3 regions of the Comamonas guangdongensis genome follow, and region 2 is predicted to be linked to each of the others. Evidence: riboswitches for the same ligand, from Rfam matches in the RefSeq annotation. Region 2 holds a riboswitch; each other region holds the start of a gene.
The links. Region 2 has a riboswitch for glycine ahead of AB6724_RS00225 (D-amino acid dehydrogenase). Riboswitches for the same ligand answer to the same signal wherever they lie in the genome.

Region 1 (4,338 bases), on a different contig from region 2:
GAAAGTAGTGCACGTTGGAGCCCTTGTTGTAGGCGATGCGCTTGCCCTTGAGATCGGCCACGCTGCGGATCGCCGAGTCCTTGGGCACGATCACCGCCTCCAGCCCGGGTCTGGCCACGGTGGCCCCCGCGTAGACCAGGGGTGCGCCCGCGGCCTGGGCAAAAATGGGCGGCGCCTCGCCCACGTCGCCAAAATCTATGGAACCGACGTTCAGTGCCTCCAGCTGCACCGGACCGGCGTTGAACTCCACCCAGCGCACGGCCACGCCCAGCGGCGCCAGCCGTTTTTCCAGCGTGCCGCGGTTCTTGAGGATGGACAGCCAGCCTTTCTGGTGGCCCACGCGCAGCACGCGCTGGCCGGCGGTGGCGTTGCCGCCCTGCTGGGCCAGGGCCGAGCCCGAAGCCAGGGCCAGGGCGGCGCCCGCCGTGCGGCTCAGCCATTGGCGGCGGGTGGTGTTCAGCACACCGGCCGCAGCCGGTTTGGAAATAACGGAAGCTTGTGACATGGGTATGGCTCTTTCCTGGCCGCGGTTCGCGGCCGGCGATATTGAGGAATTTCGCGCGCAGTACCGCCTTCACAGTGCGCGGACTGCTATCAAAAACAGAGGCGAGCGTGTCAACGCTGCAAGAAAGGACGACCAGCAAGGGCCTAGGCGGCCCCGCCGCCCCGCAGCAAAGGTCGTCGTCCCCTGGGGGAAGCGGCAAAGCCGCTCAGGGGGAACCTATCTAGACGCTACATCGCACATCGGCAAAAGCGATGTCCTCGAACTCGCCGGCCGCGGGTTTGGCGCGGCGCAGATCGGTGGCGAGCAGCTGGGCCGCGTCCTCCACACGCTCCGCAATCTCGGCGGCGACGCCGTAGCCACCTTCGGGCAGCAGGGGAACCCCCTGGTCCGTGGCATAGATGCCCGGCAGGATATGGCGCGCGCCCAGCGACTGCAGCACGGGGCGCAGTGCATAGTCCAGCGCCAGCATGTGGTGGGGGCTGCCGCCCGTGGCCAGGGGCAGGACCAGCTTGCCCTTGAGCGCGGTCTGCGGCAGCACATCGAGAAAGACCTTGAGCAGGCCGCTGTAGGCCGCCTTGTAAACCGGGGTCGCGACCACCACCGCCTCGGCCCGGGCCACGCGGTCGGTGACGGCGCGGATGACGGGATCGTCGAAGCGCGCCTGCAGCAGGGCCGCGGGATCGAGCCGGTTCAGCTCCAGCACGGGCTCGGAGCGCAGGCCCTGAGCCTGCAGACGGGCGGCCACGGCGTCGAGCAAGGCGCTGGAGCGCGAGGGCTGCGAAGGGCTGCCGGCAATCAGCAAAATGGACATGGCTTAGCTCTCCATCGAATCGTAAGCAGATGGCGGCCGGGCCGCCACGCCGCCTTTATTTCTTGCTGTAGATCTGGTCGAAGCTGCCGCCGTCGGCAAAATGGGCCTTGTCCGCCGCTGCCCAGCCGCCAAAAGCCTGGTCGATGGTGAACAGCTCCAGCTTGGGGAACTGCTTGGAGTACTCGGCCGCGACCTTGGCGTCGGTCGGACGGTAGAAGTTCTGCGCGGCGATACGCTGGCCTTCCTCGGAGTACAGATACTTGAGATAGGCCTCGGCCACAGTACGCGTACCCTTCTTGTCCACCACCTTGTCGACCACGGCCACCGAAGGCTCGGCCAGTATGGACAGCGAAGGCGCGACGATCTGGAACTTCTCGGGGCCGAATTCCTTGAGCGCCAGATAGGCCTCGTTCTCCCAGGCCAGCAGCACATCGCCGAGGCCGCGCTGCACAAAGGTCACGGTGGAGCCGCGTGCGCCGGTATCGAGCACGGGCACGTTCTTGTAGAGCTTGGTGATGAAATCCTTGGCCTGGGCCTCGCCGCCATATTTGCGCTTGGCGAATTCCCAGGCTGCCAGATAGTTCCAGCGCGCGCCGCCCGAGGTCTTGGGGTTGGGCGTGATCACCTGGACGCCGGGCTTGACCAGATCGTCCCAGTCCTTGATGTTCTTGGGATTGCCTTTTTTCACCAGAAACACAATGGTGGAGTTGTAGGGCGCGCTGTTGTGCGGCAGGCGCTTTTGCCAGTCGGGCTTGACGCTGCCGTTCTTGACCAGGGCGTCGATGTCGCCGGCCAGGGCCAGCGTCGCCACATCGGCCTCGATGCCGTCGATGATGGAGCGCGCCTGCTTGCCCGAGCCGCCATGCGACTGCTTGATGCTCACATCCTGGCCCTGGGTCGCCTTCCAGTGCTTGGCGAACGCCTGGTTGTAGTTCACGTACAGCTCGCGCGTCGGGTCGTAGGAGACGTTGAGCAACTGCACGCCGCCCTGGGCCAGGGCCGGCAATGTGGGCAGAGCGGACAGGGTCAAGCCGGCAATCAGGCTGGCAGCCAGAGGAAACTTGATAAAGTGGCGACGATTTTTCATGTGACTGTGTTCTTGGAGTGAATGGATAACGGGCTTCACCGTTGCTGTGCATTCTTCAACCGCAGTCTTAAAACTCAAACTACTAAGATTTCAGTTTGTTATTACCTAAACATCTGAAATCAACAACAAGGACATTTTTCATGGCACGTACTGTTCACTGCATCAAGCTTGGCATCGACGCTGAAGGCCTGGACTTCCCTCCCTACCCTGGCGAGCTGGGCAAGCGCATCTATGAAAGCGTGAGCAAGCAGGCCTGGGCCGACTGGCTCAAGCACCAGACCATGCTGGTCAATGAAAACCGCCTGAACCTGGCCGATGCCCGCGCCCGTCAATATCTGGTCCGCCAGATGGAAAACCATTTCTTTGGCGGCGGCGCGGATGCGGCTGCCGGCTATGTGCCTCCCAGCGCAGAGTAAGTTCGTCTGACTCGGACACAAAGCCCCGTGGCGCTGGCCCGGGGCTTTTTTATTGCGGGCGGCTGCACCAGCGAGGGGCCGGCCTGCGGGACAGATGGCGGCGCCGGGCCCGCCCTCGGCCTCTAAAGCCGGTTGCCGCACGACCCATCAAACCAGGCCGGCACAGGTATTAACCCGAATACGGTCTCTGGAACTGGCTAGAATCGCGCCCATCCTGCGGGAGAGCGGAACCTGTCAACGGTTCCCGCCGAAGGCGCAAACTCCCATAATCGCTCAGGCAATAAGTACCGCAGGTGGGTCGGACAAGACCCGGATATCGCCAACTGGAGAGCAGCCCGCAACCACAAGTCTGCAGGGCTCACCGAAGGGGCAAGCATGTCCACCGCGAAGGTGCTCATGCGCAACTCTCAGGTAAAAGGACAGCGGGAGAGGCACACCGGACATTCTCTTTCGGATACGAATGGCCGGTCTTTCCCCGAGGGCTGTCATGCTTCCTTCCGTTTCCCTGCTGGACTCATTCCAGACCTCCAGCTTCACCGTCATGCTGGTCATCTATCTGGTGGCCATCGCCGCCGAAGCCATGTCCGGCGCGCTCGCCGCGGGCCGGCGCAATATGGACATCTTCGGCGTGGTCGTGATCGCATTCGTCACGGCCCTGGGCGGCGGCACCATCCGCGACATGGTGCTGGGCCATTACCCCATAGGCTGGACCCAGCATCCCGAATATGTGTACCTGGTCATCAGCTTCGGCCTGCTGACCACGGTGATCGCCCGCCATATGCACCGGCTCAAGCAGGTCTTTCTGTTTCTCGACGCCATGGGCCTGATCGCGTTCTCGCTGATCGGCAGCAATGTGGCGCTGGAGCTGGGCTACCCCGCCATCGTGGTCATCATGGCCGGCATGATCACCGGTATCAGCGGCGGCATTCTGCGCGACGTGCTGTGCAACCAGGTCCCCGTGGTGTTCCGGCGCGAGCTCTATGCCAGCGTCTCGCTGGCAGTCTGCCTGATGTTCCTGGGCCTGCGCCACCTGGACGTAAGCTCCAATATCAGCACCGTTGTCTGCTTTGCCGGCGGCTTGGCGTTTCGTCTGGCGGCCATACGCTTCAAATGGCGGCTGCCCGTGTTTTCCTATCAGCAGCGCTGGGAGTGAAATAATGCTCCCCCTGTGGCGCTGCGCGCCTTCCCCCTCTCTCGCTTCGCGGGAAGGGGACGACAGCCTCGCTGCGGGACGGCCCTTGCTCGCTGCCTCTGGCCTTTACGCTGCGCCAGTTTTTAAGCGTCACGCCCTGTTGATGCGTTTTCCCCTGCCATGTCCGAACCCATTACATGGATGCCTGATGGCACTCCCTATAGCACCCGATTTGGCGACCGCTATCACAGCGAGCTGGGCGGCCTTGACCAGGCGCGCCAGGTTTTTCTGGCCGGCTGCAAGCTGCCCGCGGCCTGGGCCGATGCCGGCCAGTGGCGCATTCTGGAAACCGGCTTCGGCTTCGGCCTGAATTTCCTCGTCACCTGG
Region 2 (4,338 bases):
TAGAGCATGCGCGTGGCCGCATACATGCCAGAGTTGCCGGCCGACAGCACCGAGGTCAGGATCACCGCATTCATCACCGTGGCCGCCGAGAGCAGGCCCGCATGCTGGAACACCAGCGTGAACGGGCTCACGGCAATATCGGCCACATCGGTGCGCAGCAGCTGCGGGTCGGTATAGGGAATCAGAAAGCCGATGACGACAATGGCCAGCACATAGAACAGCAGAATGCGCCAGAACACCTGGCGAATGGCACGCGGCACGTTCTCGCGCGGATTCTCGGATTCGCCCGCCGCCACGCCCACCAGCTCCGTGCCCTGGAAGGAATAGGCCACGATCATGGCCACGCCCACAAAGGTCGCGAAATTGCCGACGAAGGGCGCATCGCCCGTGGTCCAGTTCTCGAAACCGGGGACATGGCCGTTGCTGATGATGCGGAACAGAATCAGCACGCCGGTGATCAGAAAGGCCACTACGGCCAGCACCTTGATCAGCGCGAACCAGTACTCGGCCTCGGCAAAGCCGCGCGCGGAAAACGCGTTCAGCCCCACCATCAGCAGCAGGAACAGGCCGCTCCAGAGGATGCCGGGCACATTGGGGAACCAGTAGGCCATGACCAGTTGCGAGGCCACCAGGTCCACGGCCACCACCACGGCCCAGCTGAACCAGAAGTTCCAGCCCAGCGCAAAGCCGAAGCCGCGATCCACATAGCGCGAGGCATAGGTAGAGAAAGAGCCGGCCACCGGCATGAAGGCGGCCAGCTCGCCCAGGCTGGTCATGATGTAGTAGACCATGATGCCGATGAGCAGATAGGTGAGCACGGCGCCGCCCGGGCCGATCTGGGCAATGGCCGAGCCGGAGGCCACAAACAGGCCCGTGCCGATGGCGCCGCCGATGGCGATCATGCTCAGGTGGCGCTGCTTGAGCACGCGGTGCAGATGCGGCTCGGACGCTGGCGCGCTGTCGCTGCAGCCGTCTGCGGTCTGCTGGCTGGAGGGAGATGGAGACATGGGTCTTGTGATCTGGGTTTGCGCCCATCAGGCAAAGTCACCAGACCATCTCTTGCGCATTGCAGGCCGCAACGCAAAAAAGCGATCACATTGATCGCTGCAACGAGGACAAAGGAATCAAGCCAACAGACAGAAGATTGGGCGCACAGTCCTGCAACCACCTGCACCAGCAGCCACCCCGGCCGGGTGCTTCAACAGCCAAGCGGTGCGGCCGCTGAGCCAATTGACGAGCAAAACCGTCATTTTGCCCAAATCCTTCAATGACTATGGCACGCACCATCAATGCAATGACGGATTCTGGGGCTGCTCAGCTCCACTTGACAGATGGTATCGCTATTAAATTGAGGGCATCCTGCGCTTGAAAATCAAGCACTATCCCGCAATCAAGCTCCCAAACCAACAGGACCGTGACGCATGGCGCCGTCAAACTGGCCGATCCGCAAAAAACGGCCACGCCGGCACTTTGCCCGGTAAGTCTAGAAAACCCGTATATCCAAGCCATGGCGTTCTTCTTACATTCGCCCTCGGGCCCTTAGCCCAGTGATGCCGAGAGAGACTGCAGCGCAGCGCCGAAGGAGCAACCGCCCCGGAAACTCTCAGGCAAAAGGATCGGCATCACTTGTTTCATCACTCTGAAGAATGTCCGGCGCCATCGTCCGCCGGGCATACCGAAGGAGCAAGCGATCATCGCCCCGGCGATGCCTCGTGAATCTCTCAGGTCCAGAACAGAGGGGGCGTCCGCTGCGCATATTGCGCACGGACTCCACCTTTGACGCATCTGGAGCTGATCATCATGAAGACAATCGCCGTTATCGGAGGCGGCATCACGGGCGTGACCACGGCCTATGCCCTGGCCAAGCGCGGATTTTCCATCACCCTGTTCGAGAAGCAGCGCTATGCCGCCATGGAAACCTCATTTGCCAATGGCGGCCAGCTCTCGGCATCGAATGCCGAGGTCTGGACCCATTGGTCCACCGTCCTCAAGGGCCTCAAGTGGATGCTCAAGAGCGATGCTCCGCTGCTGCTCAATCCCAAGCCCAGCTGGCACAAGATTTCCTGGTTCTGCCAGTTCCTCGCGGCCATTCCTCACTACGAGAAAAACACGGTCGAAACCGCGCGCCTGGCGATTGCGGCGCGTGAACATCTGTTTGACTGGGCAGATGCCGAAGGCATTGACTTCGATCTGAAGAAGAAAGGCATTCTGCATATCTACCGTGACCAGGCGGGCTTCGAGCACGCAGGCAAGGTCTCGCAGCTGCTCGCCCTGGGCGGGCTGGAGCGCCGCGCCGTAACGCCCCAGGAAATGCGGGCCATCGAGCCCACGCTGTCCGGAACCTTCTATGGCGGCTACTTCACCGAGAGCGATTCCACCGGCGACATCCACAAGTTCACCAGCGGCCTCGCCGGCGCCTGCGAAAGGCTGGGCGTGCAATGCCGCTACGGTCAGGAGATCGTGGCAGTGAACAGCAATGGCAAGCAGGCCAGCGTGACCGTGCGCCAGGGTCTGGAAACCGAAGCCTTGACCTTCGACGCCATGGTGGTCTGCGCCGGCACGGCCAGCCGCGCGCTGGCCAGCCAGCTCGGTGACAGCGTCAACATCTATCCGGTCAAGGGCTACTCCATCACGGTCAATCTGCTCGACGAGACCAGCCGTGCCTCGGCCCCCATGGTGAGCCTGCTCGACGACGAGACCAAGCTGGTCACCAGCCGCCTCGGCGACGATCGCTTCCGCGTGGCGGGCACGGCCGAATTCAACGGCTACAACAAGGACATCCGCGCCGACCGCATCCGCCCACTCATCGAATGGGTGCAGCAATGCTTTCCGGGCGTCAGCACGCGCAGCGTCGTGCCCTGGGCCGGCCTGCGCCCCATGATGCCGGACATGCTGCCGCGCGTGGGTCGTGGTAGCAAACCCTGCGTGTTCTACAACACCGGCCACGGCCATCTGGGCTGGACCCTGTCGGCCATCACCGCCGATATGGTCGGCGACGTGGTACTGCAGTCCATGGGCAGCACCGGCAAACAGTCCCGACCGGCCACGCTGACCACCGCCAGCGCCTGATCTCAAGCTAACAACTTCAACCACAAGCCAGACACGGCAGCCGCAGCGCCCCGTGAGGGGCAGCTGTTGCCGTGCGAATGGCAAAACGGAGACATACAACATGAGCCGAAATCATCCAACCGCAGCCGGGGATTCGCTGCAACGCACAGGGGAACTGGAGCGCGGCCTCAAGGACCGGCATATCCAGCTGATCGCCCTGGGTGGCGCCATAGGCGTGGGCCTGTTCCTGGGCTCGGCCAAGGCGATTCACAAGGCGGGGCCGCTGCTGCTGCTCAGCTACGCCATCGCGGGGCTGGCCATCTTCTTCATCATGCGTGCACTGGGCGAGTTGCTGGTGCACCGCCCGGTGGCCGGCTCTTTTGCCACCTATGCCGAAACCTATGTCAGCCCCTGGGCCGGCTTTGTCACCGGCTGGACCTACTGGTTCACCTGGGTGGTGACGGGCATGGCCGAACTCACGGCCATAGGCATCTACACCCATTACTGGTTTCCGAGCATTCCGCAATGGGTTCCGGCGCTCGCCACCCTGGCCGTGCTGCTTGGAGTCAACCTGATCGCGGTCAAGGTCTTTGGCGAGCTGGAATTCTGGTTCGCGCTGATCAAGGTCGTGACCATCGTGGCCACGCTCGTGCTGGGCGTGGCCATCATCACCACGGGCTGGGGGCCGCTGGGCCAGACGGCGAGTTTCGCCAATCTCTGGTCGCATGGCGGCTTCGCGCCCATGGGCATGGTCGGCGTGGTCTTCACCTTGCAGATAGCCTGCTTTGCCTACACCGGCGTGGAACTGATAGGCGTGACCGCCGGCGAGGCCGAGTCGCCCGAGAAAGTGCTGCCGAAAGCCACCAACAGCATCGTCTACCGCATTCTGATCTTCTATGTCGGCGCCCTGGTCGTCATCATGTCGCTGGTGCCCTGGAACGAGCTCAGCCCCGACATGAGCCCCTTCGTCCATGTCTTCGACAAGCTGGGCATTCCCGCTGCGGCCGACATCATCAACTTCGTGGTCATCACCGCCGCCGCCTCTTCGTGCAACAGCGGCATCTTCAGCACCGGGCGCATGCTCTATACGCTGGCCCAGTTCAAGCAGGCGCCTGCCCGCTTGGGCAAGGTCAATTCACGCCATGTGCCTGCGGCCGGCATTGTGCTGTCGGCGGCCTTCATGCTGGTCGGCGTGGTGCTCAACTATCTGGTGCCCGAGGAAGCCTTCATCTATGTGACCAGCATTGCGACGATAGGCGCCGTGTGGACCTGGGGCATCATCGTCTTTGC
Region 3 (4,338 bases), on a different contig from region 2:
GAGGGCTGGCCGATGGCGGCCAGCATTTTGGCGGCATCGTCGGCGTCGGGGCCGATGTGGCGGGGAATGAACTCGCCGCTGTTTTCCAGCGATTCAAGCGAGGCGACGGGAGCGGGGGGCGACATCAGCATGGGAGGGACCTATTCTCAAATACTGTGACTGACGGACCGCATGCGAGGCATGCGTGGCGGCCATATGCCAGGGGCGGCACATGGCCGGTGTTTCAAGGTGCGCAGGCTTGCTCCAGCGCGTCATGCATGAGGGCCAGGCGCTGGCTTTCCTGATCGGCGTATTCCCAATCGGGCTGTTTGCTGCGCGCCACGGCGTTGAGCCATTGCTGGCATGCCAGGGCCAGCCGGGCCTGCCTGCGTACATCGGCATCGATGGCTCCGGCGATCTTGAGCTGGCCAAAGGCCGTCGCCACATGGGCACGGCATACCGATTGCAGATAGCGGTGGTTCATGTCGTCGTCGGCCAGCCACTGGGTTCTGGCAGCGTCGTCGCGCTCGAGCATGTCCTCGGGAACGGGCAGATCCCAGTCGCTAAGATGCTGGCGCAGGAAAACCATGACTTTGGGGGACCTGCCGCCGGCCTGCTCCTGGTACCAGTCCTGCAGAGAGGCCAGGGTGTCATTGCCGTCATCGCTGCCGAAGGGGCTGAAGTCGTCACCGCAGTCGTAGTAGAACTCATGCGCCGCCACTCGCACAAAAGCCGGATGGCTGGTGCTGCGAGCAAGGCCTTCTTCAGGATCGTCGAAGTACAGGGTGGTGCTCATGATGGTATGCAAAAACGGCCTTCGCTGGGCGAAGGCCGTGTGCCATTAGTTGTCCTTGGCGAAGTCGTTGTAGGCAGTTTCTTCCATCAGGCCTTCAAGCTCGCTCGCATTGCTCATCTTGACCTTGAAGAACCAGCCGGTGTTCAGGGGATCGCTGTTGGCCAGGGCCGGATCGGCACGCAGGGCTTCGTTGACCGCCACGATCTCGCCGGTCACGGGCATGTAGACATCGGCCGCGGCCTTGACCGACTCGACCACGCCGGCCACGTCGCCGGCCTTGAAGGTCGCGCCCACGGCGGGCAGGTCCACGAACACCACGTCGCCCAGTGCGTCCTGCGCGTGGACGGTGATGCCGACAATGGCTGCCTGGGTATCAGCGGCGTTGATCCATTCGTGTTCTTTGGAATATTTGATGCTCATGAAAAGCTCCGGATGGGGATTCAGGGGAATCGGGTTTTGAGAAAGGTCCAGCTCGCACTGTAGCGGCGTTCGGGGCCTGGTTTGGCGAACTGGCCTGCTCAAGCGCGAGGCCACGGGCCTAGCTCCGGTAGTAGTTGGTGGGCACGAATGGGGTGGCCGTCACCTTCATGGGCACGGGCTTGCCGCGCACCATGGCAAAAATCTGCGTCTCCGGCGCCGCGTAGTCGGGCGCCACATAGGCCAGGGCCACGGGCTGGTTGAGCGTGGGGCTCAGCAGGCCGCTGGTGATATGGCCTATATGCTGGCCGTCCATGTTCTCCAGCACCGCGGGCTCGCGCACGGGAATGCGCTCCAGCGCAATCAGGCCCACGCGCTTGCGCTTGAGTCGCTGCGGCTCCTGCAGCTGCTCGAAAACGATGGCAGCGCCGGGAAAGCCGCCCGCGCGCTCGCCGCCGGGGCGGCGCACCTTCTGCATGGCCCAGTTCAGGGCCGCTTCGACCGGCGTTGTCGTGGTGTCGATGTCATTGCCATAGAGACAGAGCCCCGCCTCCAGGCGCAGCGAGTTGCGCGCGCCCAGGCCCACGGGGGCCACTTCGGGCTGGGCCAGCAAGGCTTCGGCAAACGCTTGAGCCGCATCGCCGGGCAGGGAGATTTCAAAGCCGTCCTCGCCGGTATAGCCGCTGCGCGTGATGTAGAGCGCATGACCTTGCCAGTCGCAATGATTGCCGGTCATGAAGACCAGTGCACCGATGCCGGGGATAAGCCGCTGCAGCGCGGTGGCTGCCTGGGGGCCTTGCAGGGCCAGCAGCGCGCGATCGGGCAGGGGGACAAGCTCGCAGCGGCTGCCGATGCGGCCTTGGATATGGGCGATATCGGCCTCTTTGCAGGCGCCGTTGACGATGAGGAACAGATCCGCGCCGCGATTGACGAACATCAGATCGTCGAGAATGCCGCCCTCGTCGTTGAGCAGCAGGCCGTAGCGCTGCTTGTGCAGACCCAGGCCGATCACGTCCACGGGCATCAGCGACTCGAGGGCGGCGGCCGCATCGGGCCCGCGCAGCAGCAGCTGGCCCATATGGGAGACGTCGAACAGGCCCGCGGCCTGGCGCGTGTGCAGATGCTCGGCCATCAGCCCCTGGGGATATTGCACGGGCATGGAGTAGCCGGCAAACGGCACCATGCGGGCGCCGAGCTTTTGGTGCAGCGCAAACAGCGGCGTGGTACGCAGGGCGGAAGAGGTGTCGGCAGCAGTCACAGGCAAGCGCTCCGGTGGTCAAACCAAAATGAGTTGCCATGCATGGCAGGGCCATGAATGGCCGGGCCACGAATGGCGGGCTTGCCCTGCTGTCCGCTTTACCTGAGAGATTCACTGCCGCGCATTGAGGCCGGGCAGTTTGCTCCTTCGGTGGATGCCATCCGGCATCTCTCTCCAACAAGGAACGCCGTAGCACCAAGGTGCGACAGCGGTTGCCAGTCCTTTTGCCTGAGCGTTTGGGCACCGGGATGGGGTGTCTGCGCCTTCGGCGGTGCATGGCCGCTCGAAGCGGCAGGCACTCTCTCCTGACCTGGGAATTCTAGCCGTGGGCGCGGGCCCCGCATCACCGCAATACGCAGTTTCGGGGTTTTCGATAGGCCAGAGCCGGGCAACTGCTTGCGCGCAATCCGGCGCCCGGCGTGCTCACTGCTTGCCAGCTGCCGAGGAGGGAATGTCTTGGCGCGGAAAACTCAGAGCGTAGGGCTGCTCGAAGCAGGCCGTGACCGGCTTGCCGTCGCGCATGCCGGGTTCGAACTTCCAGCGCTTGAGCGAGCGCGTGATGGCCGCCATGATGCGTGGATCGGTGCCGGCGGGCAGATAGGCCACGCGGCCCAGCTCTCCCTGGGGCGTCACTTCCAGCCTGACCACGACCTGGATCTGCAGGCCCTGGGGAAACCAGTTGGCATGGATGACCGGTGTTCCGCGCTGCTGCGCCCGCGGGCTTCGCTCCAGCTGGCCCGGTGGTATGCAGTCGGCAGCGATCCAGGCCGGCCAGCCCTCGGCCTGGCCGCTGGAGGCCGGTGTTGAATCGGCCTGCGGTTCTGGAGTAGGCTCGACCGCCTGTGGTGGGATGGCGCCGGCGCAGGCACCGAGCAGCAGGGCCGTCAGGAAGGAGGTGCAGAGGGCGAGGCAGCGTGAGTGGCGCGAAATTTCCATGCGGCATTCTCGGCCATGCCGCTCCCGGTCTCAGGATTGCGCGGGAATCAGGGCCTGCCTGGCGCCATCGGCCTCGGCGCAGGCCCGCCACCAGGGCGTTCCCGTATGCGGGGCATCGAGGTCCAGGCGCTCGCCCATCATGGGGGTGGAGATCGCGACGCCGTGTTTCCGGCTCAGGCCCAGGATCTGCTCGAACGGGTCCCACCAGGCATGCATGGCCAGGCTGAAGGTGCCGTTGTGTATGGGCAGCAGCCAGCGCCCCCCGAGATCCTGGTGGGCCTGCAGGGTCTGGGCCGGATGCATGTGGACATAGGGCCAGTGCGGATCGTAGGCCCCGGTTTCCATGAGCGTGAGCTCAAACGGGCCGAAGTGCCGGCCTATCTTGGCAAAGCCGTCGAAATAGCCGCCGTCGCCGCTGAAGAAAATGCGCAGCGGCCGGGAGTCCTGCAAATCCTCTATGACCCAGGAAGCCCAGAGCGTGCGGTTGCCGTCGCGCAGGCCACGGCCCGAGAAATGCTGGGCCGGCGTGGCCGTGAAGCGCAGGCCGTCGACCTCGCTGCCCTGCCACCAGTCGTGCTGCACGATCTTGTCGGCCGGCACGCCCCAGGCCGCAAGCCGGTCGCCAACCCCCAGCGGGCACAGAAAAATCCCCACCTTGGGTGCAAGCACGCGGATGGTGGTGCGGTCCAGATGGTCGTAATGGTCATGCGACAGCAGCACGCCGCGCAGCGGCGGCAGCTCGTCCAAGCCTACGGGCGGCGCATGAAAGCGCTTGGGCCCGGCAAACGGCAGAGGCGAGGCGCGCTCCGAGAACACGGGGTCGGTAAGCCACCAGCCGCCGCGCAGCTTGAGCAGCAGCGTGGAGTGGCCCAGGCGGTAGAGGCTGCGCTCGGGGGCGGCCTCCAGGGCGGCCGCGTTCAGGCTCTGCACCGGCAGAGCCTGGCCGGGTACG

Region 1: linked by a shared signal. The riboswitch ahead of AB6724_RS17885 (trimeric intracellular cation channel family protein) and the one ahead of AB6724_RS00225 (D-amino acid dehydrogenase) in region 2 are both predicted to bind glycine.
Region 3: linked by a shared signal. The riboswitch ahead of gcvT (glycine cleavage system aminomethyltransferase GcvT) and the one ahead of AB6724_RS00225 (D-amino acid dehydrogenase) in region 2 are both predicted to bind glycine.

What each region holds. Positions count from the first base shown of each region.
Region 1 is NZ_JBFYGN010000025.1:13,352-17,689, reverse strand. Features, by position in the region: gene AB6724_RS17905 (sulfonate ABC transporter substrate-binding protein) at 1-505, opposite strand, end outside; gene ssuE (NADPH-dependent FMN reductase) at 726-1,316, opposite strand; gene AB6724_RS17895 (sulfate ABC transporter substrate-binding protein) at 1,372-2,403, opposite strand; gene AB6724_RS17890 (oxidative damage protection protein) at 2,544-2,819, shown strand; glycine riboswitch at 3,027-3,119, shown strand; glycine riboswitch at 3,133-3,252, shown strand; gene AB6724_RS17885 (trimeric intracellular cation channel family protein) at 3,307-3,972, shown strand; gene mnmC (bifunctional tRNA (5-methylaminomethyl-2-thiouridine)(34)-methyltransferase MnmC2/FAD-dependent 5-carboxymethylaminomethyl-2-thiouridine(34) oxidoreductase MnmC1) at 4,132-4,338, shown strand, end outside.
Region 2 is NZ_JBFYGN010000001.1:56,038-60,375, reverse strand. Features, by position in the region: gene AB6724_RS00230 (amino acid permease) at 1-1,007, opposite strand, end outside; glycine riboswitch at 1,545-1,629, shown strand; glycine riboswitch at 1,630-1,746, shown strand; gene AB6724_RS00225 (D-amino acid dehydrogenase) at 1,801-3,069, shown strand; gene AB6724_RS00220 (amino acid permease) at 3,170-4,338, shown strand, end outside.
Region 3 is NZ_JBFYGN010000005.1:165,824-170,161, reverse strand. Features, by position in the region: gene gcvP (aminomethyl-transferring glycine dehydrogenase) at 1-131, opposite strand, end outside; gene AB6724_RS06320 (MolR family transcriptional regulator) at 224-775, opposite strand; gene gcvH (glycine cleavage system protein GcvH) at 821-1,195, opposite strand; gene gcvT (glycine cleavage system aminomethyltransferase GcvT) at 1,314-2,450, opposite strand; glycine riboswitch at 2,530-2,638, opposite strand; glycine riboswitch at 2,657-2,768, opposite strand; gene AB6724_RS06305 (energy transducer TonB) at 2,874-3,386, opposite strand; gene AB6724_RS06300 (MBL fold metallo-hydrolase) at 3,417-4,338, opposite strand, start outside.